DNA from 4 places in the Desulfosporomusa polytropa genome. Region 1 is predicted to be linked to each of the others. Evidence: riboswitches for the same ligand, from Rfam matches in the RefSeq annotation. Region 1 holds a riboswitch; each other region holds the start of a gene.
The links. Region 1 has a riboswitch for cyclic di-GMP ahead of ACZ449_RS11665 (STAS domain-containing protein). Riboswitches for the same ligand answer to the same signal wherever they lie in the genome.

Region 1 (6,193 bases):
GAAGAGATTGAGAGTGAAGAACTAGAATTTGTGTGGAATGATGGCGTTCGCAAGTTTGGCTTGTGGAGTGCCCGTCCCGTACGTGACGACAATGGAGTTATTGTTGGTGCTTTAGCTGTATGCGAAGATATTACCGAGCGTAGACTACTGGAAGAAGAAAAACTAAAAGAGACCGAAAATCGTTTCCTAAAATACCTTGAAAGTATGCTAGAGTGTTTTGCAGTTCTTCGTGCTGAGCGTGATGATAACGGGCAAATTATTGAATTCCGATCCGAATATATCAATGAATCAGGCTGCCAAGATCATAAAATTACTAAGGAAGAAAATGTTGGAAGGGGAATGCATGAGCTATTTCCGAATTGTGTAGAATTAGGCTTATTTAAGATGTATTGTCGTGTAGTCGAGACTGGAGAACCTTTAGAAATAGACTCGTTTTATTTATCCAATGTGAAAACGCCAAATACTATCGAAGTATACGACATTAAGGTACTCAAGCTGGATAATGAAAGAGTCACCGTTTCTTGGCGTAACATTACAGAAAAAAAGAAGCTAGAAAATGAAATAGAACGTCTTGACAGACTCAACATTGTTGGCGAAATGGCCGCCAGCATTGGACATGAAATTCGCAATCCCCTTACAACAGTACGCGGTTATCTGCAAATGTTCGGAATGAAGGACAAATACGCCGAACACAAGGAACAGTTTAGTACGATGATTGAGGAACTTGACAGAGCCAATTTAATTATCACCGAATTTTTATCGCTTGCAAAAAACAAAGCTGTTAATTTTCAGCATGCTAATTTGAACGAAATCATTCAAATGCTATTTCCCCTCTTACAAGCTGACGCACTTCACCGAGGAAACGAGATTAAAATCGAACTAGGTAATATTCCTGAGTTGGATTTGGACAAGAAGGAAATACGACAGCTTCTGATGAATCTAGTGCGAAATGCAGAAGAAGCAATGTCATCTAAAGGCACAATAGTTATCAAAACAGGCCTTGATGAGGAACAAGTATTTTTGTCTGTAAAAGATTCGGGGCAAGGAATTCCCAAAGATATTTTAGATAAGTTAGGAACTCCTTTTTTAACTACTAAAGATAATGGGACTGGTCTCGGATTACCAGTTTGTTACAGAATTGCAGAACGGCATAATGCAAAAATAAAAGTAAAAACTGATATAAATGGAACAACCTTTTTTGTGAAGTTTAATAAACCCAGCAACAAGGAATAGTAAGGAGCAAATTTGAAATGGAATTTATATATTTAACCTTGTTGTGGTCTCTATGGTGTATGCTTCATAGTGTAATGATCTCTTTATTTTAACCCCATCTCGTAACGAAAAATCGCCTAAACCAAAATCTAGGCGAACATTAAAGCCGACTCAAGCACCCACAAAATATTCAATCTGATCCGGTGCAAACTCTATTCCGCCCAGCATTTTTCGCCTGATATAAAGCAGAATCAGCTTGCCGGATCAACTCCGAAGGAACCTTATCTAATTCTGGTCTTATGGCGGCCACCCCAATGCTCACAGTAACATGTTTGGCCACTTTTGACATCTCATGTGAAATTCTTAACTCCTCTACATTACTGCGTATTCTTTCCGTAACTGTTAGCGCCCCAGCTTTGGCCGTTGAAGGGAGAAGAATAACAAACTCTTCTCCGCCATAACGTGCTCCCAGATCGCTGGCTCTTTTTAACGATTCGGTTAGAATGCTGCCCACTTTCTGTAAACACTCATCTCCCGCGAGATGTCCGTAATAATCGTTATATTTTTTAAAAAAATCTATGTCAATTAAAGCTAGTGATAAAATATCTCTATGACGTAATGCACGTCTCCACTCTTTTTCTAGTGTCTGATCAAAATGGCGACGGTTAGCTATACCGGTTAATCCATCTATTAGAGATATTCGCTCTAGTATATCCCTATATTTCTTAAGCTCCAAATGGTTTTTTACTCGTGCCTTTATAATAGCGGGATTAGAAGGTTTTATAATATAATCAATGGCCCCTATTTCGAGTCCCTTTGTTTCATGCTGAACATCATTAGCAGCCGAAACGAAAATAACTGGGATGTTTTTGGTATAAGGATTTTTCTTTAATCTTCTGCATACCTCATAACCATCCATTCCTGGCATTTCAACATCTAGCAATATAAGATCTATACTCTCTGAAGCAGCTAAAACTAAGGCTTCTTCACCCGATGTCGAAACAAGAATATCGTAATCATTACCTAATATATCCTTCATGATTTGGTTACTTAATTTTGTGTCGTCAACAATTAAAATACGTTGCGTTTCACACTCCAAAGTTATTTTCACTCCACGAAGATAATCGATATAATCCCGTTGACGTAAGCATATCCAGTACCGAACCCGTGGCTCCTCTCATTGATATGTTGACACCTTTACGTCGTCCTTCAAAGACTACTGCGGCAATAATTCCAACACCAGCAGCATCCATATAAAGAGTATCATTAAAATCAAGACAGATAGCTGTAGCTTCACCTGTAAAAAAGCTGTAGATTTTGTCGCGAACGCAATCAGCATTGACGGCAAGACATTCGGGACCAATAGTAACCACAACATAGTTAGAATTTTCTTTCACCAATCCACCCCCAAAGAATAAGTACAAAATACCTGTTTATACTTACAAGAATATCCCATAGAAATAATAAAAGATTGCCAGTTTCAGCTAACTTCATGCTGCAACCTGGCAATCTTAGATTAAAATCTTTAGACCCATGGCTTTGCGTCCCGCCTTTTCAGGAGGTTTGCCAATATTATTTTTTTTGCATTATTCTACATAACTCTTCAGAATCCTGCTTAGAACAAAAAATTATGCGTAATTTTTTTAAAACTATATATATAATCACTAACAGTGCTTATACACGAAATCATTTTTGCCTGTTGCACCCTACGCCATTGCACATCACCACTCTTCACCTGCACCCAAATCATATTTGCTGTGGTCTGAGCTTCTGCCGTTGTTGACAAGCTTATAAAAAGCGGAAATAAATAGCTCTTATCAATAACTAATCCTAATATTATTGCGTCTTGCTCATAATATTTTTGATTTGCTTTTGCATATCCTCAATTTGTTTTTTAATTTCTGAACTATCCTCATTTACATTTTGTTTTTCTTTTAAACTATTTAAATATTCAGTCTGAGAAGCTATCACTAAAATAATGCAACCTATTCCAATAATAAAATTACCCAGGACGTTTTGTTCTCCGGGTGTTTTATCATAAGCTAACGCTATACCCAAAACTGCAGAAATTAATCCAAGCTCACTTGCTCCGATATTTTCAAATTCGGACATTTCATTTCACCTCAGTTTAGTTTATGACCAGGTATAGCGCTTAGTTACGAGAGCTTGCCCCCCCCCTCCGCCATAAACTAAAAAATCCCCAGCCGGGGCCGGGGAATAAAGCTGTCACGATGTGATGGCTTTATTTGGTATGGTATTCTGGTTTGCACTGGTGGGGTTAAACGGACTCGAACCGCCGACCTCTTCGATGTCAACGAAGCGCTCTAACCAACTGAGCTATAACCCCATATGAATTTATTATTCAGATCAGTATAATAGTATCTTATCAATAGTTGTATTGGTCGGAGCGGCAGGATTCGAACCTGCGACCCCCTGGTCCCAAGCCAGGTACTCTACCAAACTGAGCCACGCCCCGACGTGTTATAGGATGTTCTTCGCTACCGCTCAGAACTAAGCGATTCACTCAAGGTTTCGCGTCGCTATCGCTTCTAAAAACTTGGTTCGCTGCTTATGGTGCGGGAGACAGGAATTGAACCTGCACGCCTCACGGCGCTAGATCCTAAGTCTAGTGCGTCTGCCAGTTCCGCCACTCCCGCGTCCTCGGAATTATTACTATACCAGTTGTTTTCATTATTGTCAACTGGTATTACGATAATTTCAATCATTTTTCTTAGTAGGGCCTGAATCGAAAAGTAGTTGACTCCTTGTGACCGGCAGCCCTACCTCAAACTGAACGTCGGCCGTCCTGAGCAGAGCCATGCCGTTTAGAACTTACACATAGCAATCCTGCATTTTAGGGTATGCTACAAGTAACTAAATCAAAAAAGGGGTTGCGTTATGAAACTTATTACCGTTGGCGATGAGGCGCCAAACTTTACTTTGACTGATAACAACGAACAATACGTTACTCTAACAAACTATCGCGGCAAAAAAGTACTTCTTTCTTGGCATCCTTTGGCTTGGACACCTGTCTGTACCGATCAAATGCGCGCTCTTGAAACTAACTATCAGGCCTTCCAAAACCTCAACACTGTACCCATGGGCTTTAGTGTTGACCCCACACCCTGCAAAAAACTGTGGGCTGAGGCTATACAGTTAAAGATGGTACGCATTCTAGCCGACTTTTGGCCACATGGCAAGGTCGCCATGGATTATGGAATATTTCGTGAGCAAGATGGCTATTCCGAACGGGCTAACATCGTTATCGATGAAAACGGCAAAGTAAGCTGGATAAAAGTTTACCCTTCCTCACAGTTGCCTGACATTAATGAGGTTTTAGACGTATTGTCAAGTACTACCAGTAAATAGATTTCTTAAAGACAGGCAAAAAGCAAGAGACCATTCCTTGATTCTGGACGATCTCTTGCCTTTTGCCTACTGTTTTGGCCGTGCTTTTATATCTTTCTTTTGCGGATAAACTTGTCCAGCGTCTTTATTGCTAAGATGATCGGCTTCCTTACCTCCGTAGGGTCCCTGCTGCCGTTGCTCTAGACCATTTGGACCGTGAGCTGACTTCGAGTTGTCGTCGTAAATATTACCCATATTAAAACACCTCCTACGATAGTATTTCCAATATCGAGCTTTTCGGCCCTGGTAACTTTAGTCTTTGTTGATAAGGAATGATAACAATTGCCCCAATAATAAGATTAAATTCATGATAATTTTCTGAATTTACCAGTTATTATTGTCCTTCATAAGGGTAAAATATTATTGGAGGTGATTCTATGAAAAACGAAAACCGGAATGAAAATAACGAACAGCGCCGTAATGAGAGGAACCACAAGAACCTCGAATTCGCCCGGGAGTTAGCTAACGTAGAAGAACGCCGTAATGAAAAAGATTGCGGTGGTGGCTGCGGCGGCAAACGGTAACGTTCTTAAATAGATCAATCGCCTTCTCCCTATTTGTATCCTTCTTTAATGCATAGCGGCGACTAATAGTCGCCGTTTATGCATTTCAAATGTTTTTATTTACTCTTCTCCATAAAATTAGTTTCATATCCCTTTTACCAAGGTAAGTTTGAATTACTACTACCGGTCTAAAAATTTTATAAATCTATCGGCTAGTTCCGGATCAAATTGTGTACCACAATTTGCAGAGATATCAGCAATTATCTCCGGATAAGTCTTATACCTTTGATAATTACGTCCCCAAAACATCACCTCAAAGGAATCTGCAAGAGCACATATCCTGGCGGCTAACGGAATTTCTTCCCCTTTAAGACCAAATGGATAGCCTGTTCCGTCATATCTTTCATGATGATAAAGCACAATTTCCAATGCATCTTTATTAAAATCGATATTCCTCAGGGCAATATATCCAAGCCCAGGGTGTCTTTTTATCTCTTCATAATCATCAGGCGACAGGATAGCCTGTTCAAAATATGACTGGGGAAGATAAATTTTTCCAGCATCATGCAAAAAACAGCCCCAACTCAAAATTGATAGAGCTTGAGCCCTTAATCCTATAGCTTTACCAAACAATAACGCAATTTTTTCAACATGAACTGCATGAGTATTAATGGATGATTGATTAGAAGGTCCTTGTGTTTCAAACGATATCGTGGCATTACCAATCATCATATATGCAACCACCTTATGGAACCGGGTGAACCGGGTATTAAAAGGGATTTCAGAAAAGTTGGTACCATATAATATTCGCGCCAAAAAATAAAGGGAACACAATTTTCAGTTGTGTTCCCTTTATTTGGTACAATGCATATTGCACTATTTTTCTAAGAAACTGACGCTTATAAAAATAAATTTACATTGGAATCTTCTGCTTCATTAAGATAATAACCAACACCACCAAACTTAACACCGTCAAGTAGTTCTTCTGGATGTAACCCCATAACATCCATGGACATTTGGCAAGCAACTATCTCTATCCCTGAGTCTTGCGCCGCTTTAATAAGGTCTTC
Region 2 (6,193 bases), 2.3 Mb from region 1:
CAACCTTGGCCACTTTAACGCCGTCAGCGTCGGCCATTTCGGCGGCCATTTCAAAATTCATGATATCACCAGTATAATTTTTGATAACCAGCAATACCCCTTTACCGCCATCAACGGCTTTAACAGCCTCATATACCTGGTCAGGTGTCGGCGAGGTAAATACCGCACCGGCTACCGCACCATCTAGCATTCCGCGCCCGACATAACCGCCGTGGGATGGTTCATGTCCACTGCCGCCGCCAGATACTAATCCCACTTTCCCTTGTACTGGTGAATTAGCACGGACCAGTACATCAAACCCTTCCACCCGTTTAACATACTGGGGATGAGCCAAAACCAGCCCTTGCAGCATTTCCTCTACCACTTGCTCGGCATTATTAATAACCTTTTTCATTAATCAAAACCTCCTCGCCAATTTTACTGTCCCGTCGTACGGTCTGTTTTAATAAATATTGCAAGAAACATACCAAAAAAGAGCGCGCCCTGTTGTACTGCCTCGTGATGAACCAAGCTTACAGCCATTACATGTGTCAGCATAGCAGTCTTGGCGTTTATCTTTTTTCATTATGTCAATATAGCCACCTTACATTCCCAGCAACCATTGTACAAAAGTATCAACTAGGTTTATTATTGTTGATACTTTTTACCATGTTGTTCTTATTTTCCCAAGAGACTACTTTGTCAATTCCATACTTTTGAGCCTTGGCTGCCACTGTCTTATGAGTTAATCCCAAAGCCTTGCCTGCGGCATTGAAGCTGCCATACCTAGCCAAAGCCAGCGTTATAATTTGCTTTTCATATTCTACCCACGGCAAAACAGCTGTTTGATCAGGGTTAAACGGCAGCACCAATGTTGACTCGGCGGCAGCAGTCGTGCCCCCCTGACCGCGAAGGTATAGCGGCAAGTCGATAACTGTCAGCAACAAACCATCAGCCAATGTTACCATTCGCTCAATCACATTCTCCAGTTCCCGCACATTACCAGGCCAGCGGTAAGCCATCAAACCAGCAAGGGCTTCACCGGCAATACCTCTAATATTCTTACCCTGATCTGTAATAATCTTATGCAAAAAATAATCAACCAAAAGCGGAATGTCTGCCACCCGCTCCCTGAGCGTTGGTAAAAGGATTGGGATAACATGCAGTCTGTAATACAAATCCTCCCGAAACTCACCCGCTGCCACCAGCTGCCCCAAGTCGCGATTGGTGGCGGCAATGATCCGGACATCCACCTTAATAACTGTTTCTCCGCCAACCCGGGTAAACTCCCGTTGTTGCAGCACTCGCAACAGTTTAGCCTGCATACTCTTGCTAATCTCACCAATTTCGTCAAGAAAAATTGTCCCTTTATCGGCCAAGCTGAACTTCCCCGGTTTTTGGCGAACAGCGCCGGTAAATGCTCCTTTTTCATGGCCAAATAGTTCACTCTCTAATAAACCTTCGGGAATAGCGGCACAGTTGACTCTGATAAATGGACCATCGGCGCGGTGGCTGGCATAATGAATACCCTCAGCAACCAATTCTTTACCAGTACCGCTCTCGCCAATAATTAACACCGTGGCACTGCTGCCTGCCGCTTTAGCGGCAATAGCCAAAGCTTCCCGCACCTTGCCGCTTTGACCAATGAATTTGTGAAAAGCCGTTCCCGGCTTGTGTGTCCGCCTTAGCTCCTGCTCGAAATATTCTGCTTTGGCTGATACATGATTAAGTGTATCCATCAGCTTATGTACTTCACTGACATTTTTCACAACAGATACGGCTCCCGTAATCTCACCATCCACAATAATCGGACTAACATTAGCGATCAACGTAACCCCGCCCGGTTTGGCAGTAAGACTGCCGATAACTGGCTGACCTGTAGTAAGCACCCGGCTGCGTGCGCCATCAGAAGATAGCTGCCGGACATTCTGCCCAATTAATTCTTGTCGTGACTGACTAACAAGCTCTAAATAGGCCGGATTAACATAGGTTATGTACCCGGTTCTATCAACTACACAAATACCATCTTGCACCGACTCCAATACTAACTGCAACCGTTCTTTGAGCTCTTTTACCGCTGTAAGTTCATCTGTCACAGCTTCTAGCACTGATATATCTTCAAAAATAGCCAGGGTTCCCCGCACTTGACCATCGGCAATAATTGGCGTCCGGTTGGTGATAATTGCCAAATTGCCAATAAACTGACGACAACCGATTTCAGGCTGCCGGGTCTGAGCAACAATGTGTAAGCGTGAGCCGGGAATAACGACCTGGGCTTTATTGCCAATGGCTTGGTTAGCGGTAATACCCAAAATACGTTCAGCTGCTGGGTTAAAGACGGTAATCACATCGCTTTCATCAGTAACCATCAACCCATTGGCCATACTGACAAATATCTGGTCAGCTGTAACGGCATTATCTTGCAACAAAGTATCAACCTGACTCATTAGGATAGCATCACCTTGCTGAAAATCGCTTTCGAGCAAGGCCTTCATCTCCTCAGTTGCCGCTGCTGCCGACTGACCTATAGCCTCTACCCATAGCAAATCACCCTGTTTAACCCTGAGCGCTACCAATGGCATCATACTGACAGCCCGCACCGGCAGACCGTCAGACCGGCGAAAGTACAGCTTAACCTGCCATTTACGTTCCAGTTCATGCGCCTTCTGGACAATCATGGCTGCCACCCGGGCATGCAACCCCTTTTCATGGGCGATAACTGCCTGTTTGCTACTATCCACAACCATTCACCCCGTTGCTCTATTCTAAAATCATTGTACTGCACTGCGACAGTGTAAAGCAAACCCCAAAAAGTTATGTTTGCTCACAGAAATACAAACAGGCATACGCTCTTAATCAAAAGCGTATGCCTGCTTTACACTGGTTTAAACTATGTTCTTTTATCGCATTATCACCTGCGCAAGATTTGCCGTTACCGAAGGTTGCTTAAGCTGCACAGAGGCGCAGCTGCCCCAGCTTTTCAGTCGCACCGACATTTTGCCGCGAACTCTTTGAATCGCATTATCAATAACCTTTTCCTGTAAGTTTAACTTTTTTGCAATTTCACGTTGTTTATAACCAGCAATATATAGATCAATAACCTGTTTTTCAAGGCGAGACAACCTACGGTTCAACTCATCCTCAATACTTTCTACCAGTTCTTCTTCGACAATAAGATCAGCCGGATCCTGTTGACTGGCATCAACAAATACCGCCTCCAGACTTACGCCGGGTGATTCCGGCAGGCCATGCAAGGAAACAGCTTCATTAAGAAAACAATGCTTTTTACGATTATACATAGTTACAGCCGATTTAATCGTGCTTTGAATATTCAGCCCTGCGATTAGACCAAAGGATTCACCCCGCTGATTATCATAGTTGCACACAGCTTTATATAAGCCAATTAAACCCCATTGATACATATCGCGATAATCCCCGCCAGGCAAGAAATAGGTTTTAACATACCGCAAGATCACCTTATGATATTGTCTTACAATTTTTTCAAACTCTTCATTGTTAACACTACCATCACTATAAAAGCATGCCTCCAGCACTATAGCAACCCCTTGTCATCATTTTATTTCCCAATAAAAAGCATTGCTTTTAGCACTTTGTTGCTCTCTTTGCCAGCAAGCACAATAACTACGCCAATATTATGGTCGTTTCTCCTATAACGGCAGCCATTACTGCAATTGCAGTATAGTTTTACAACCCACGTATTAACCCAAATTATGCTTAGAAATGAGCAGCAAAGAAGGCAGACTAACGCCTGCCGCTAAAATCAACCATACGCTAGTTGGCAGCTTGGCAATCATAGACTATTCGTCCTTAGACCCATAGCTTTGTGTCCTTGCCTTTCGACAAGTTTACTTAATATTTGTTTTAATTCTATTATAAAACAATGACTTTATCGTTTACTGTCGAAATTACGTCCTTGATGTTGTTATTTTTGTTTATTTTTGTTATTTTTTTGTTATTTTCTTTAGGCTTTATAGTTTATCAGCGCCAAACCCAGCAAACAAAACGACCATCCCAGGATGGTCGTAATAGATAAACTCTCCTTAAAAGCCATTAATCCTACCGGAATTAATACACTACCCAGGTATCCTGGATAAATCACTAAACTTGGTAAATTGTTTGTGGAAGAACAGTTGAATACTATCAACCGGACCATTACGATGCTTAGCAATGATAACATCGGTGATGTTCTTGTGCTCAGTCTCCGGATCATAGTAGTCCTCGCGATAGAGAAAAGCCACGATGTCAGCATCCTGCTCAAGGGAACCAGATTCCCGGAGGTCACTGAGCATAGGTTTTTTCACCTGCCGTGACTCTACACCCCGACTGAGCTGAGATAAGGCAACAACTGGCACCTTGAGCTCGCGAGCTAGGGCTTTTAGCGATCGGGATATCTCGGAAATTTCCTGCTGACGGTTTTCGCTGCGGGAACTGCCGGCACTACCTTGCATAAGCTGCAGGTAATCGATGATGATAAGCTGGAGATCATGTTCAATTTTGAGCCTACGGGCTTTGGAACGCATCTCCATAACGGTGATGCCGGCGGTATCATCAATAAAGATTGGTGCAGCAGCCAAACGGTCAGCGGCCCTTACTAGCTTGTCCCAGTCATTGTTTTCCAGTTCTCCAATTCGCAGGCGCTGGGCATCAATAGGGGCCTCGGCACAAAGCATCCGCTGCACAAGTTGCTCCTTGGACATCTCTAGACTAAAAAAGGCCACCGCTTGTTTTTCCTTAATCGCAACATTCTGAGCAATATTAAGAACAAAAGCGGTTTTACCCATACTGGGACGGGCGGCAATCAAAATAAGGTCTGATGGCTGCAAGCCAGAGGTCAGCTTATCCAGATCTTTAAAACCAGTAGACAACCCGGTAATGCCGCCTTTAGAAGAATACAGTTCAGAAACCCTGTCAAATACATCAAAAATAATATTTTTTATAGAAGCGAATTCCTGACCAGCCTTGCGATTGGCTACCTCCAGAATCATCTTCTCGGCCTTATCCATAATGACAGTTACATCTTCATTGGCTTCATAGCCCATGCCAGCAACATGGGTAGCTGTAGTTATAAGATGTCTTAACAGCGCTTTTTCTTCCACAATCCGGGCATGATACATGACATTTGCCGCAGTCGGCACACTATTAGCCAGCGCGGAAACATAAGAAATGCCACCAACAACTTCCAGCTTGTCATCTCGACGCAATATCTCAACAACCGTTACCAAATCCACAGCTTCATTTTTATTAAACAATTCCATCATGGCATTATAAATCAGACGATGTGCCTCGCGGTAAAAATCCTCTGGCCTTATGATTTCCGATACCTTGGAAATGGCTTCGCGTTCAATCATCATAGCGCCCAACACCGACTGCTCAGCTTCCACATTTTGAGGGGGAACGCGGTCAATCATGTAAATTCTCCTCACTTAATTAAAAAAGCCACGCTTATCCAGGTATCGTACTACAGTGCTTACCCGGTTAAGCGCGGCCTTTTCTATATAATAACTCGCTACGCGCTGGCAACCTCAATTTCATCAAACAAGATTGCCATGGCTTCTTCGACTGTGACAACAGGCCGGATAATAAGTCCTAAATGCTCCGCTGGAATATCTGACTTGTTTTCTTGCGGAATAATCATTGTCACAATCCCGGCTTGTTTAGCGCCGTAGGCCTTCTCAAATACACCACCAACCGCTTTAACCTTACCTTGAATCGAAATTTCTCCGGTAATAGCTACGTCCTGACGGATGGGTTTACCAGTAATGGCGGAAATAATGGCTGAAACTATAGCGGTACCAGCTGACGGGCCATCAATGCGTCCGCCGCCGATGATATTGACATGCAGGTCATAACTTGCTAAATCTTGGCCCGTAAGTTTCCTGACAACAGCAGCCGCATTAAATACCGAGTCTTTAGCCATGCTGCCAGCAGTATCATTAAACCGGATACTGCCCTTGCCTTTTTCCGCCGGAAAAGCTACAGCCTCAATTTCCAGCACAGAACCAAGATAACCGCTGACACCAAGGCCAAATACCTTGCCTACTTCCAAAATAGCTGCTGCCTTGCGAGTAACATAAGGTGACAAACGGCTAACCTGCGCTACACGGTAGACATCCTCTTGGGTAATGGTGACAAGCTGCTCTTCCTGCCCCACTCGCATCAACGCCATGCTATAGGCATCAGCTAAAATATTAAC
Region 3 (6,193 bases), 2.3 Mb from region 1:
CTGCTGATTGCCGCGAGTTCTCAGCTAGTTTGCGTACCTCGTCAGCCACTACCGCAAAACCACGGCCTTGCTCACCAGCCCTTGCTGCTTCAATGGCCGCATTTAAAGCCAATAAATTAGTCTGCGCCGCAATAGCCGTAATCACTTCAACAATTTGTCCGATCTGGCTTATCCTATTAGATAAACCATGAATTGCTTTAGCCGAAACATCCATTTGATTTTTTACGCCGGTCATTGTAACAATAGCTTCCTTAACCTGACCAGCCCCTTCAATAGCGCTGGTAGTAGCCTCTTTTGCCAAACCAGCTGTTTGCACCGCAAGCTGATTAATATCTTTCACCTGAATACTAGCATGACCTGTAGATTGGCTACACAGCTCCAAATCATGCACTTGCTGTGAGGAACCTGCTGCTATTTCTCCAATATTCTCGGTTGTCTGGCGCATAGCGTCTGTTGCCTGAGCTGTGTAATCAGATAAGTATTTACTATCTTCTGATACTTTGCCGCCAATCTGTGTAATCTCACCAACTAAGTCCGAAATTTTCTCCATAACATTATTGGTATTATGAGCTAACTGACCAATTTCATCATTTGTCGTAATATGTAGCTTCTGCTTTAAATCGCCACCTCCGGCAGCCATTTCACGCAGACTAATAAGCAATGTATGAATAGGACTGGCAATAACTCTAGCAATAAGTATCGCCCATATCAATAATGCCACTATAATTATACTAATGTACGTACATATAAATCCTTGAAATTGAATCTGTGATAAGATAGTCATCAATAATATAAAGCCTACCAATGGGGCCAAACCAGTAAAAAACAAACAAAGAATCAATTTGCCATTAATACCTTTAAACAATTTTGCTACTTGAATCATTAAAATCGCTCCTTTCTAAATTTTCCGTCTATTTATTAATGATAATACTTTGTGAAATTTATGTCAATTGGTTCTGCTTATAAAATTGGATAATTTTATATTTTTTGTAAAAAAAGAGTAATATCACATTTAATGACATTACTCTTTTCCTTATCACTTCATTTTTTATTATAATACTATGGTAATAGCGATACTTATTATTTATTTTTCCGTAACAGTAGCTACCATAGCGATTGTGCGGGAAAAGCATATTTCAGCTGTTAGCTGTTCAAAAAAGGTTACATTGAATTCACCGGGAATTACACCATTAGTAGTACGATTACTATGAAAACCAATAATTACTCCCTGGATTACTGCCTTTACTTTACTTCCTGGCAAAGGGATACCACGAAACGGGTTAAAATCAAGTGGCGCGATATAATAATTCAACACTCCATCACTGTTTACCACCAATCAGTTAGGATCAAAACCATCTGCCGTATAGATAGCATCAGTAGGGGCGGCTGGCTTTAGACCCCTGTCGGTAAGAAACCAGGCAGTATATACACCTAGGGGAATCAAACCTTCAGCCGATAAGGAAATACTACCGGTACCATTATCATAACCGCATACTTCGCCGCTGGCTGTCGCCTGTACCCAAAATCCGGCGTCAATGGCTGGCGGCCTATTTGTTGGCAATATGTCAAATTCAAGTTGACAGCAACCTTGGCATTTGTCAACTCTTTTATAGTCCATTATATCCTCTCCTTTTTTGCAAGGTTACACTTATTGATATATTATATGTTAATAAATTACATAAGTTTCTTGCCAAAATCGGAGACTAAGCTTCTAGAATTATTTTTTTTATCTGAAGGGTTAACTGAGAGAATTCTTCTTTTGATAACTTTTTTATTAATTTATCCAAAAGACAAGGTAATTCTTGTATTATCGTAGACACGTCTTCCTTTATTACAATATTTTCTTCTTCTTTCGCATTCATTTGATTAACAGCTCCTCAAACTACTATATTTTGAAACTTCTTGCAAGTCTTCAGCCATTAGACTTTACATATAGGTTCAGGTCTACCCAGATAATAACCCTGCCCATAATCTACACTTAATTCATGCAAAATTCGCCAAATACTCTCATTTTCAACAAACTCAGCTATTGTCTTTTTCCCCAGCGTATGTGCCACAGCATTCATTGCTTGCACTAATGCTCTTTTGGTATTGTCAGAATCCAAATCTCTAATAAATGACCCATCGATTTTTAAATAATCTACTGGTAATGTATGTAGATGTGAGAAAGACGAAAATCCTACGCCAAAATCATCCAGCGCAAAGCAGCATCCCAGAGCTTTTAACCTCCGAATCCAATATTCTGCTTTCGTAATATTCTTTATCGCTGTTGTTTCCGTTATTTCAAATCCAATTCGACATGGATCTATCGTACTTTTACTAATACGAGATTCTATCCATTTTAATAGTGAATCATCGCCAAGACTTTCACCCGAAATATTAACAAAAATATTTAAATCATTTCGACTTTCAAGCATCTCAATTGCCGTTCGTATAACCCATTGATCAATCTGAGACATCAGACCATATCTCTCAGCTAAAGGAATAAACGTAGCCGGCGGAAGTAACTCTCCTTGATTATCAATCATCCTAATTAAGGCTTCGTAATGTAAAACGTCATTTCCAATCTTATATATAGGCTGTAAGAATAGTTTAAATTTATTTTTTTTTATGGCAGTGTTAACTAGCGTTAGAATCCGATTGTTTTCAAATACCTTCATTCTATCTTCCTGGTTTTGAATTACCACTACTCTGTTTTTTCCTTCTTCCTTCGCAGCGCGCATGGCAGCATCCGCATAAGAAAATGCATTATCAATATCATGTATTGTCTCAATAAATGATATTCCCATGCTCACACTAACTTTAAAAAAGCTTGCGTCGAAAACAAAACTCTCTTGATTTAACGCTTTTACTAGTTTGTTTGCTATTAGCTTTGTTTCTTCTTTATCTATATCAGGTACTATAATAGCAAATTCATCTTTATCAAGCCTGGCAAAAAAATCATTTTCGCGCAAATTGGATTGAAAACAAGTAACAACTTGCTTCAATATCGAATCCCCAGCACTATAACCGTAAATATCGGTAGCTCTCTTGAAATTATCGATATTTACAAAAAGAAGTGCACTCATTTTTAGACTTGTTTTTTCACGCATTTGACAAATATATTCACTCAAATAGTACTGATTAGGTAATCCAGTTAGATAATCGTGCCTTGCCACATAATGTAGTTGTTCTTTCATAATTTTTTGCTCAGTTATATCTCTAATGACACTAATAAGAATTTTCTTTCCGCTAATAGTTGTACATTGAGAGTTAACTTGCACATTTATTAGGCTTCCATCTTTTTTTCTGTGAACCGTTTCAAAACTAGCTCCTTTTTCCTTACTAGTTTTCAAATCAGCTAGTACAATAGATTTTTCATCTATCCTTAGTCCGAAAACAGTCATTGCTAATAATTCCCTGCGGGAATAGCCATACTTATGTAAGGCCACATCATTAGCATCGATAATATAACCATTTAGTTTTATAAATAAAATAATTTCTTCCGCTCTGTGAGCTAATATTTTATATGTTTCCAGCAGATTAGTAAGGTTGCTTTTCTGGTACTTGTCACCATCAATATTCTTTAAAGTACAATTTCTATCTCCTAACTTAAGCATCGTATCTCTCACCTCAAAAATAAAATAAGACCAAGCCAAAGCCTAGTCTTATCACGCGATGGCAACCTGGCAATCATAGGTAAAACCCTTAGATCCATAGCTTTGCGTCCTTACCTTTCGATAAGTTTGCCAAATATGTCGTTTTTTTTGTGTTACTGTAATATATTATCATTACTGGCTAATTTTAGTCAAGTAAAAATTAGGATATAAGTCCTATTATACAGGACTTTTGATTTATTATTTTAGAAATAAGTTGTATAATAATTTTGTTCATGAAACGACCGGTTTTGCCATTGGCGGCATACCACCCATCGGTCATCTCAGCAAGCTTAAGTGCCTTATTGATGCAGATCTGTTTGATTATAATGAAGTATGGGCTGCAGCTGGCACGCCTTTTGATGTATTTAGGATTACCCCTGACCAGTTGGCAACAATTACTCAAGGACAAATTATTAGTGTCAAATAATTTTAGAGCTTATATCGTATACGTGTAAAATCCCGCTAGTTTATGACCAGCGGGATTTTTATTTTAAAAATCAATATATTAATTTATTATTTACCCCAACGAATTATACCTGATCCCCAGGTCAAACCGCCACCAAAACCTACTATGGCGATAATGTCTCCTTGTTTTATTCTGCCGCTTTTAACGCCTTCGTCCAGTGCAATAGGGATAGATGCAGCCGATGTATTCCCATATTTATCAACATTAATAATTACCCTTTCAAGCGGTATACCTAAGCGCTTAGCAGCCGACTGAATAATTCTCAGATTAGCTTGATGGGGTACCAAATAAGTAATATCTTTGGCCAAAAGCTTAGCATTCTCAAGAGCTTTTTTTACTGTTTCACCCATTATTTTAATAGCAAACTTAAATACCTCATTACCATCCATATGAATAAAATGCAAACCTTGCTCAATTGTTTCTTTGGTTGTAGGAGTGCGTGATCCGCCTGCAGGCACCATAAGCAAGTGACCACCATTACCTTCAGCTCCCAAATCCATCCCGAGAATTCCATATCCTGGTTCTACTTCACCTAAAACAACGGCTCCAGCCCCATCACCAAATAATATGGCTGTATTCCGATCTGTCCAATTAGTAATCGTCGATAATGACTCTGCACCAATAACTAACACTTTTTTATAAGTTCCTGTTTTAATAAAAGAACTACCAGTAGCAACTCCATAAATAAACCCAGAGCAAACTGCCGTGAGATCAAAGGCAGCTGCATTAATCGCCTTAATGTTTTGTTGTACTAAGCAAGCAACTGAGGGAAACACCATGTCTGGAGTAACTGTCCCAACAATAATCAGGTCAAGTTCTTCTGCTGTCACACCTGCATCCTGCAGCGCTTTTTCAGCTGCTTTAGTCGCCAAATCTGAAGTAGCCTGGCCTTTTTTTATAACCCGTCTTTCACTTATACCTGTACGCTCAACAATCCATTTATCTGAGGTATCCATTTTTTTTTCTAATTCAAAATTGGTAACAATTTGTTCAGGAACATAAGAACCTATTCCTAAAATTCCTACATATCTTTCGTTCACTACATAGCCCCCTTTTAAAATTATTGCAGCCTTATTCATCTTAAGCGCCAGCACTGATCAATTTCTGTCCCATGCCGTGGATAGATCGGCTGTAATATTTATTGGCCTCATTGTCGCCATGTTCATTAATATTATCCTTTGGCCTCCCGATTTTAAACAGAAATTTAAAGAAAAACTACACGAAAGCAATCAACAGGCTGTACTTTATTTTTGTCAGGCCATTCAAGATTATGTACAGCTTGAAAACCAACCACCTATTTTACGCCAAGCGCAAAAGAAAAGCGTTCATAAACTAAATAAAGAAGCCCGCACACTATTACAATTTCTTAAAAGCGAGGGAGATTTATTAAATCCCATTACCTCAGAACAACCTAATCGGTTTACTAACGCAGAAAAATTCATTGATTACAATCAATCGCTAATAGGGAAAGCTGACCGAATTTATGAACTCTTACCTGATCGATTTGACCGGCGGTACCAATCCGGTTTACCCCCAATCAGTCCTGCATTTAAAATAATTCTGGAAATACTGGCAAGTGGCTGTACAACTATAACAAGAGTCAACGGGAAGCTACGAGCCATTATTATCGATGAGAGAACAGCCCTGCCCGAAGAAATCAGTGAAGATTACTGGGAAAAATTAATGCAGGCTATTGAACAATGGCAACCAAATGACACCGGTAGCTTTCACCTTCACGCCTTACTGGATGTAGCAGTAACAGCAAATGAAATCAAATGGGCTTCCCGACAAGCAAAAAAGCTTTTATATGAAAGCACATCTGATGATCCTTTAACAAATTTATCTACAAAATAAACCACGGCGGAAGTCATACAGACTTTCGCCTTTATCATATCTATTATTGCAACATCGCTATTTCTTATTAGACCTGCGCCAAATTTTCATTTGCTCGGCATTTTTAATAAGTTCTTCTCGGAAATCAGGATGGGCAATACTAATAATTCGCTCTGTCCGTTCCCAGGTAGAGCAACCTGCTAGCTTAACCTTACCCCATTCGTTGACAAGATAGTGAGCCTGTGTCCGCGGACTA
Region 4 (6,193 bases), 1.9 Mb from region 1:
GAAAAAGTAGTACAAGGGAACTTATTAATTACGGATGCTACATCAGCAGAAATGGCTAAATTAATGGAGAATACGTTTCGCGATGTCAATATTGCACTGGCAAACGAGGTTTGCCGAATAGCCTATGATTTAGATTTGGATGCGTTGGAAATAATTAAATTGGCAAACATGCATCCGCGAGTGAATATACACCAACCGGGTCCAGGAGTCGGTGGCCATTGTCTGGCAGTAGATCCATGGTTTATCGTTGAAAAATCCAACAATGCGAAATTAATACGGTTAAGCCGGGAAATAAATGATGGGATGCCGAATTTTGTTGTCGGATTAGTAAAAAAAATGCTGGATCAAGTAGTAAAACCCAAAATAACAGTATTGGGGGTTACTTACAAAGGGAATGTGGACGACATAAGAGAAAGCCCTGCTACTAAAGTCATCCGCGAACTTAAACAAGCAAATATAGATGTAGGTATATATGATCCATATGTAAAAGATTATGAATTTGAATTGTCAAATCTGGAAGATGCTTTCGTAGCATCTGATTTGATTTTGTTGTTAGCAGATCATAAAGAGTTTAAATATCTTTCAGCTGATGAATTGGGGCTTCTCATGCGGAACAAGCAATTATTGGACACTCGAAATTGCTTAAATCATAGTAAGTGGAAAGATGCTGGATTTAGTATTAAGGTGCTCGGAAAAAACAATCAAAATAGCTGAACCGGTGAATACTGGAGTAAGCTAATTTTCAGCAAAAATATGAAATCGTAGTATTTGAAAGTGAAAACGGGAGGAAGAATGTTACCACTATCCCATGTCGGATTTACGACTGCCGCAGTGAAAGTGCTGGAAACGGGTTTGCACCTTCGGCAGATTGATTATCGAATAGTAATTGTCTCTTCGTTATTGCCGGATCTGATCGACAAATCTGTGTTTAAGTTGCTTGAAAGCAGTTTTACGTATGAGAGTCGTGCTATTGGTCATTCTTTGATTTTTTTAGGGTTTATTGGAATTCTCACGGCTATGCAATGGCTTTGGAACAAAAATGAATGGCTAGTTCCAGTTTTTATCGGGACATTGTTGCATGATGTGTTTGATGTGATGTGGATTCACCCAAGCATTTTCTATTGGCCGCTTGAAGGTTGGCAGTTTTCCAAACCCATAGATGAAGCTTGGTTGGGAACAATTCAATTGGGCTGGTATAAGATAAAACAAAGAGATCTACTTGATAACATCAGCGTGCTGATCCTGTTATACTTTTTCATGAAAGTTGCTCTGGGCGGTAAAATTCTTGAATTTCTTCGAAAAGGCAAGCTCTAGATCTCCTGTAAAGAAAGTAGCTTATTTTCTATGAACACGCCAGGAGGGTACTAAGTAAATACAAATTGACAAGGTATAGGTTTATCGGTAAAATATCCCGAGTTTGACACTTGCAAGAGAAAAAAGTGCCTAGAACCCTTGAAAATAAAGGGTTCTAGGCACTTCGTATTTTCTTACTTTTTGAGTAATGTTTTTTCGTTTTTAGTGGCTTTAAAAATTTTTTTCATTTCTTGAGTTGGAATAATTTGTCGGTCTGTATGGAATTGAAATTTTTCATGAAGTAGATCTGTAAAGTCATCGCTGACATAGGTAGGCATATAGCCTTCGGAAGCGACTTTATAAAAATTGAAATTGCGCAGGCCATCTATAATTCTGTGGCAAGAGAAGCGTTCGTCGAGGATCTTCTCTAAAAGGCGATACAGAGTCAGTGCTAAAAAGCATGTTGTAAAATGAGCGTGAATGCGGTCATCGCGGCTCAAATAAACGGGGCGTGCCTGAAATTCTGTTTTCATAATGCGAAAGCTTTCTTCAATTTCCCAACGTTGATGATTTGTATGTATGATGGATTGTGCATCATCTTCCAGATTAGTACAGATACCATAATATCCATCAAACATTTCTTCTTTTAGGATGAGTTCTGCGTCGATGCTATACAAGTTTTTTGCAGCGATTTCACCATCGGGAGTGATACTTTTTTTCGCGATAAAGCGTTTGAAGTCATTTGAATGGCATTTACCGATTTTCTGCGGATTTTTTTGAACAAGCTTCATGGCACGTTCTAACTGGGAGCTGCGTATTTTTCTTTGATAATCCCTGTATTTCAAAGAAAAAGTAACAATCAGGCGTTGTTCTAAGTCATTTTCTTTTATCCAGCGTTCTTTGAAAAAAGTGGTATTTTTATAGGCCTTATAAAGGGTATCGTCTGTATCGAGTTTTGTGAGATCAAAAGTACCGTCAGTGCCTGGAATAAACCATCCTGATTTTGCAAGAGCCCACTGCAGTAAAGGTTTCTTTAACTTTTTTATCGACTGAGTGGTAATGAAGGCTCGATTTTTTTTATCGTTAAATCTTCTGTTTGCGTTGGAAGCAAGACCGGCATCGGTGCAAACAACAAGCTTAGATAGTTCAAAGTCTTTCAGAAGTTTTTGCTCTAACGGAGTCAGAGTCACTTGTTCATTGGTGTTGCCTTTGGAAATATTGAATGCCAGCGGGATGCCGTCACCATCCATAAAGAGGCCCATTTGAACAATCGGGTTCGGTCGGTGTTCTTTAGACATACCATATTGTCTAAGACCGGACTCCTGTTCGATTTCAAAGAAATAATTTGTGCAATCATAGTAGAGGATGTGAGTATTTCTATCGAGGGTGCGGCGGCTATTTTTATATAGTTGGGATTGAATGAAATCGCTTTCTTCGGAAATAATGCCAAGAGCCCTATAAATATGTTGAATTTCAAAGGAAGGAGGTTCAAGGAATTTTTGTGCAATTTGCATGGTGGCAAGTTTGGAGGCGGGAAAAAGAATTCGGGCATATAGCAAATTAGAAAGAATGGAATTAAGATCAAAGGCAAATTTATGTTTTTTCGAAATGGCTTTCGAGATCGAATCAAGACCTAAAGCATAGTAGATAACTTGCAAAAAAAGATATCCGCCGTTAAAAAGGACTTGCTGATTTTTCCCGATGTGTTTTGCTGGAGAAAATGAGATACTTACTTCGCGTTTGCCGGCTTTTTCCTTTTTGTTGAGCTCATCAATATAGGTTTTGGCCCACGCGATAGGATCTTGGCCGTTTAGTTTTTCTAATAATTCAGTATAGGTGCCGAGCTTTTCCACTCGTTCAGAAGAATTGCGACCGTTTTTATAAGTAGAACGAATGACATATAGAGATTTAGAATTTTTGGACTGAACAATACTCAAATGCATAACGAATACCTCCTGTCACCTATATTATAACACATTATTAGATATTACTCGATAATCAAAAGAAAAATTTGACAAAAAAATAAGCCTATTTCAAGGCTTCAAGGGCATTTTTTGTTTATACAAGTGTCAAACTCCCGGGTACTAAGTAAATACAAATTGACAAGGTATAGGTTTATCGGTAAAATATAATTGACAATTAAAGAAATTGGCATACCCGTTGAAAAGCGGTGACGCAAAGCCGTGGGTCTAACGGCGTGATGCTTATGACTGCCTGGTTGCTCTTGCAAGTATTTTTTTGTGAGTGTTACCAGGTGTTTTTATTTTCTAGATGGAAAGGTTAACTTTCCCTGGATGAATTCTTTAAGTAATCTTTAATTTTGGCTCCTGGCTAGCATGGTATAATATTTTAACAAATGCAAGCGATTATGTGATTAATACATCTTTTACATGAAAAATGAGGTGTAACATATTGAAAGATCGACGGTTTTGGCTGGCTGTTGTTTCGGCATTTATGGCCACACAGCATAATACGGGTGAAGCGGCGGCAGCCGTAGTACCTGATGCAGGTCGTGAATACTCTGTTCGTGTACATACTTCTGTGGCAGAGGAAGAGGCTGTTGTCTCTTTGTTTGATGATTGTCGTTATGAGGAGGTTATAGAGACAGCTAACGCAGCATGGCCACGGTTAGAAGCTATGCCTGATAGAGTTTTATATTGTGTGGCTGAATGCTATATTCGGACAGGTCGGGTACGATTAGCTAAAACCAGTTTTGAGTTACTCATTGCTCACAGTCCGCAAAATCACAGGTATCGAGCGGGCTTGGCTTATACATTACTGTATGCCGGTCAACTGGACAAGGGATTACCTATGTATCGTCAGGTATTGCTAGAAAATCAGGGAATGCTTGCAGGTGCGGCAGAAGACGCAGTGGCACTCTTGTCAATGGGCAATATAGGCGGTGGAAAAGCATTATTTCAGATGGTCATAGAGAATAGTTCGGACAAGCAACATTATTCTCAATGGTATCAGAGAAGCCTGCGTACATATCGGTTGGCGGACGATGTCCCTGTAGTAGGGCAGGTGCCATCAGCTACTGTTGAACAGTCGGCTGTTTCTACTGAAAATGAGCGGAAGTTATTGCATACTCAAGCTGTGCAGATGGCTCAAAATGCCCAATATCAACAGTCACTAGATATTATGGCTCGTCTTGTTAAGGCAGATACGCAAGACAAATCGGCTCTTTCTGATTATATTACTATCCTGCAACAGGCAGGTCAGAATGAACAGGCTGTCAATTTATTTGAACAACATTCTGGTACATTGATGCCTTCTGCTGTAACTCGAAGCGTTAGTACTGCATATTTTCAGTTGAAAGAGTATGATAAGGCCTTGGCGGTACTGCAACCAGCAATTACTCGTGGTGAGAGAGACGCACTCTTGCGGGCAGGGGAAATGAATGTACTCTGTGGTAATACTATCGCTGCTCAGTCCTATTATGAGCACCTATTAACCATGAATCCTAACGATTATGAGGTGTATTTCAGCCGTGGTATGTTGAGTCTGCAGATAAAAGATTACAGACAAGCGGCTCGGGATTTGGAACGGGCGCGTAGACTGATACCAGAAAGTCCGGACAAGGCTGATCAGTTGACTAAGTTGGAGCATAATTTGGCCATTGCTTATATGAATAGCGGCCAAGACCAAAAGGCTGCTTCAATTTTAGTTAATTATACGAAAACAATGCCTGTTGAAGGTTCGCTTGCCAGCGACTATATAGTAGCGCTTGGCAAAAGCTCTCAGCCTGAACTGGCAGTGCGAGAAGGAGAACGGTTATGGCCTACTTATACAGAGGCACCAATTCCTGGACTTAGGTCGCTGGCCGAAAGCTATCTTCGCCTCGGAAAACAGGGAAAAGCTTTGAAAGTATATAGCTATCTTGCCGGGAAGCAGCCGAGTGATGATGCTAGTCGACGGATGTTGGCTTTCCAGTTAATGTTAAATGGGCGTACAGCCGAAGGACTTAGCTATTACGGTCAATTACTCGACAAAGCACCAACTAATGCAGATGCTGCGATAGCGGATGCTGTAACTCTTATTAATACAGATAAGTATATTGACGGGAAATCACTGTTTGAATTAGTGCTAAGCAAGTATCCAAATCCGGCTTATCGTCGGCAATATGCCGAAGTTTTAGTTAAGAAAAATCACAACCGTGCAGCCTATAAGCAATACCAATTGTTAGCTTCCCAACCGGAAGGTGAACTGGATGGATTATCGGGTATGGCGCGTACCGCCATCGCGTTGGGTGATCATTCGAAGTCTCGCCAGGCGCTAGATACAATTACGAGTAAGTATGGAAAGAGTAAGGCCGTTGCAGCTCTTGCGCCAGGGAGTGAAGAGGGGAAAGCGAGCCAAGAAACACAACCGAGAGTTTTAAGGGCAGCGACGTCTCCGGAAAATCCGGCATCATCATATACTATAAATGAATTAAAAGGCCCAGATGCGCCGGTTAACTATGCTGCTACAGCAGCAAAAGGCAATACAGAACTATCCAAGGATGAATTTGCTTATGAAATGGCACAAATTGCCACGAAATTCTTATCTGCACCTGTTACCAATGCGGAGACTTTTAAAATTGAATTTACCTATGCTATTTCTACCATTACAGCCAAAACAATGCCGCTGATACCTAGCGAACAAAGAAATGATTTTACTTACGAGATGGCGCAGCTTACATCAGCCATAATCAATGATCAAAACTTAGATATGAAAAAAGCTAAAGCGCAATTTGCACAACTTACAACAAAAGTGGTAAATCGTATAGATAAAATCACTGCCGATGGAAAATCAACAACTGTGAAAAAAAGTGATAAGATTGAGCCCCAAACATTGTCTAGTTCGAACAACAACGTTGCTGCTAGTCCAGCCGCAAATGCTCCAGGCTATGTTGACCCAG

Region 2: another riboswitch for cyclic di-GMP. It lies ahead of ACZ449_RS22160 (sigma-70 family RNA polymerase sigma factor); the one in region 1 lies ahead of ACZ449_RS11665 (STAS domain-containing protein).
Region 3: another riboswitch for cyclic di-GMP. It lies ahead of ACZ449_RS22485 (sensor domain-containing protein); the one in region 1 lies ahead of ACZ449_RS11665 (STAS domain-containing protein).
Region 4: another riboswitch for cyclic di-GMP. It lies ahead of ACZ449_RS02655 (hypothetical protein); the one in region 1 lies ahead of ACZ449_RS11665 (STAS domain-containing protein).

The regions. Positions count from the first base shown of each region.
Region 1 covers NZ_AP042400.1:2,094,520-2,100,712, forward strand. The annotation lists gene ACZ449_RS11655 (ATP-binding protein) at 1-1,233, shown strand, start outside; gene ACZ449_RS11660 (diguanylate cyclase) at 1,403-2,311, opposite strand; gene ACZ449_RS11665 (STAS domain-containing protein) at 2,301-2,609, opposite strand; cyclic di-GMP riboswitch class I at 2,706-2,790, opposite strand; gene ACZ449_RS11670 (hypothetical protein) at 3,049-3,324, opposite strand; tRNA gene ACZ449_RS11675 (tRNA-Val) at 3,483-3,559, opposite strand; tRNA gene ACZ449_RS11680 (tRNA-Pro) at 3,612-3,688, opposite strand; tRNA gene ACZ449_RS11685 (tRNA-Leu) at 3,785-3,869, opposite strand; gene ACZ449_RS11690 (redoxin domain-containing protein) at 4,111-4,581, shown strand; gene ACZ449_RS11695 (hypothetical protein) at 4,648-4,815, opposite strand; gene ACZ449_RS11700 (hypothetical protein) at 4,998-5,144, shown strand; gene ACZ449_RS11705 (HD-GYP domain-containing protein) at 5,304-5,855, opposite strand; gene ACZ449_RS11710 (CoA-disulfide reductase) at 6,023-6,193, opposite strand, start outside.
Region 2 covers NZ_AP042400.1:4,354,074-4,360,266, forward strand. The annotation lists gene dhaK (dihydroxyacetone kinase subunit DhaK) at 1-394, opposite strand, end outside; gene ACZ449_RS22155 (sigma 54-interacting transcriptional regulator) at 615-2,720, opposite strand; gene ACZ449_RS22160 (sigma-70 family RNA polymerase sigma factor) at 2,880-3,533, opposite strand; cyclic di-GMP riboswitch class I at 3,775-3,860, opposite strand; gene dnaB (replicative DNA helicase) at 4,074-5,408, opposite strand; gene lonC (Lon family ATP-dependent protease) at 5,507-6,193, opposite strand, start outside.
Region 3 covers NZ_AP042400.1:4,421,225-4,427,417, reverse strand. The annotation lists gene ACZ449_RS22505 (methyl-accepting chemotaxis protein) at 1-883, opposite strand, end outside; gene ACZ449_RS22500 (hypothetical protein) at 1,085-1,315, opposite strand; gene ACZ449_RS22495 (hypothetical protein) at 1,337-1,618, opposite strand; gene ACZ449_RS22490 (hypothetical protein) at 1,704-1,862, opposite strand; gene ACZ449_RS22485 (sensor domain-containing protein) at 1,920-3,599, opposite strand; cyclic di-GMP riboswitch class I at 3,657-3,740, opposite strand; gene ACZ449_RS22480 (YbaK/EbsC family protein) at 3,829-4,065, shown strand; gene ACZ449_RS22475 (beta-ketoacyl-ACP synthase III) at 4,152-5,183, opposite strand; gene ACZ449_RS22470 (hypothetical protein) at 5,221-5,958, shown strand; gene ACZ449_RS22465 (acetyl-CoA hydrolase/transferase family protein) at 6,016-6,193, opposite strand, start outside.
Region 4 covers NZ_AP042400.1:223,546-229,738, forward strand. The annotation lists gene ACZ449_RS02640 (nucleotide sugar dehydrogenase) at 1-714, shown strand, start outside; gene ACZ449_RS02645 (metal-dependent hydrolase) at 793-1,314, shown strand; gene ACZ449_RS02650 (IS1634 family transposase) at 1,488-3,236, opposite strand; cyclic di-GMP riboswitch class I at 3,434-3,519, shown strand; gene ACZ449_RS02655 (hypothetical protein) at 3,706-6,193, shown strand, end outside.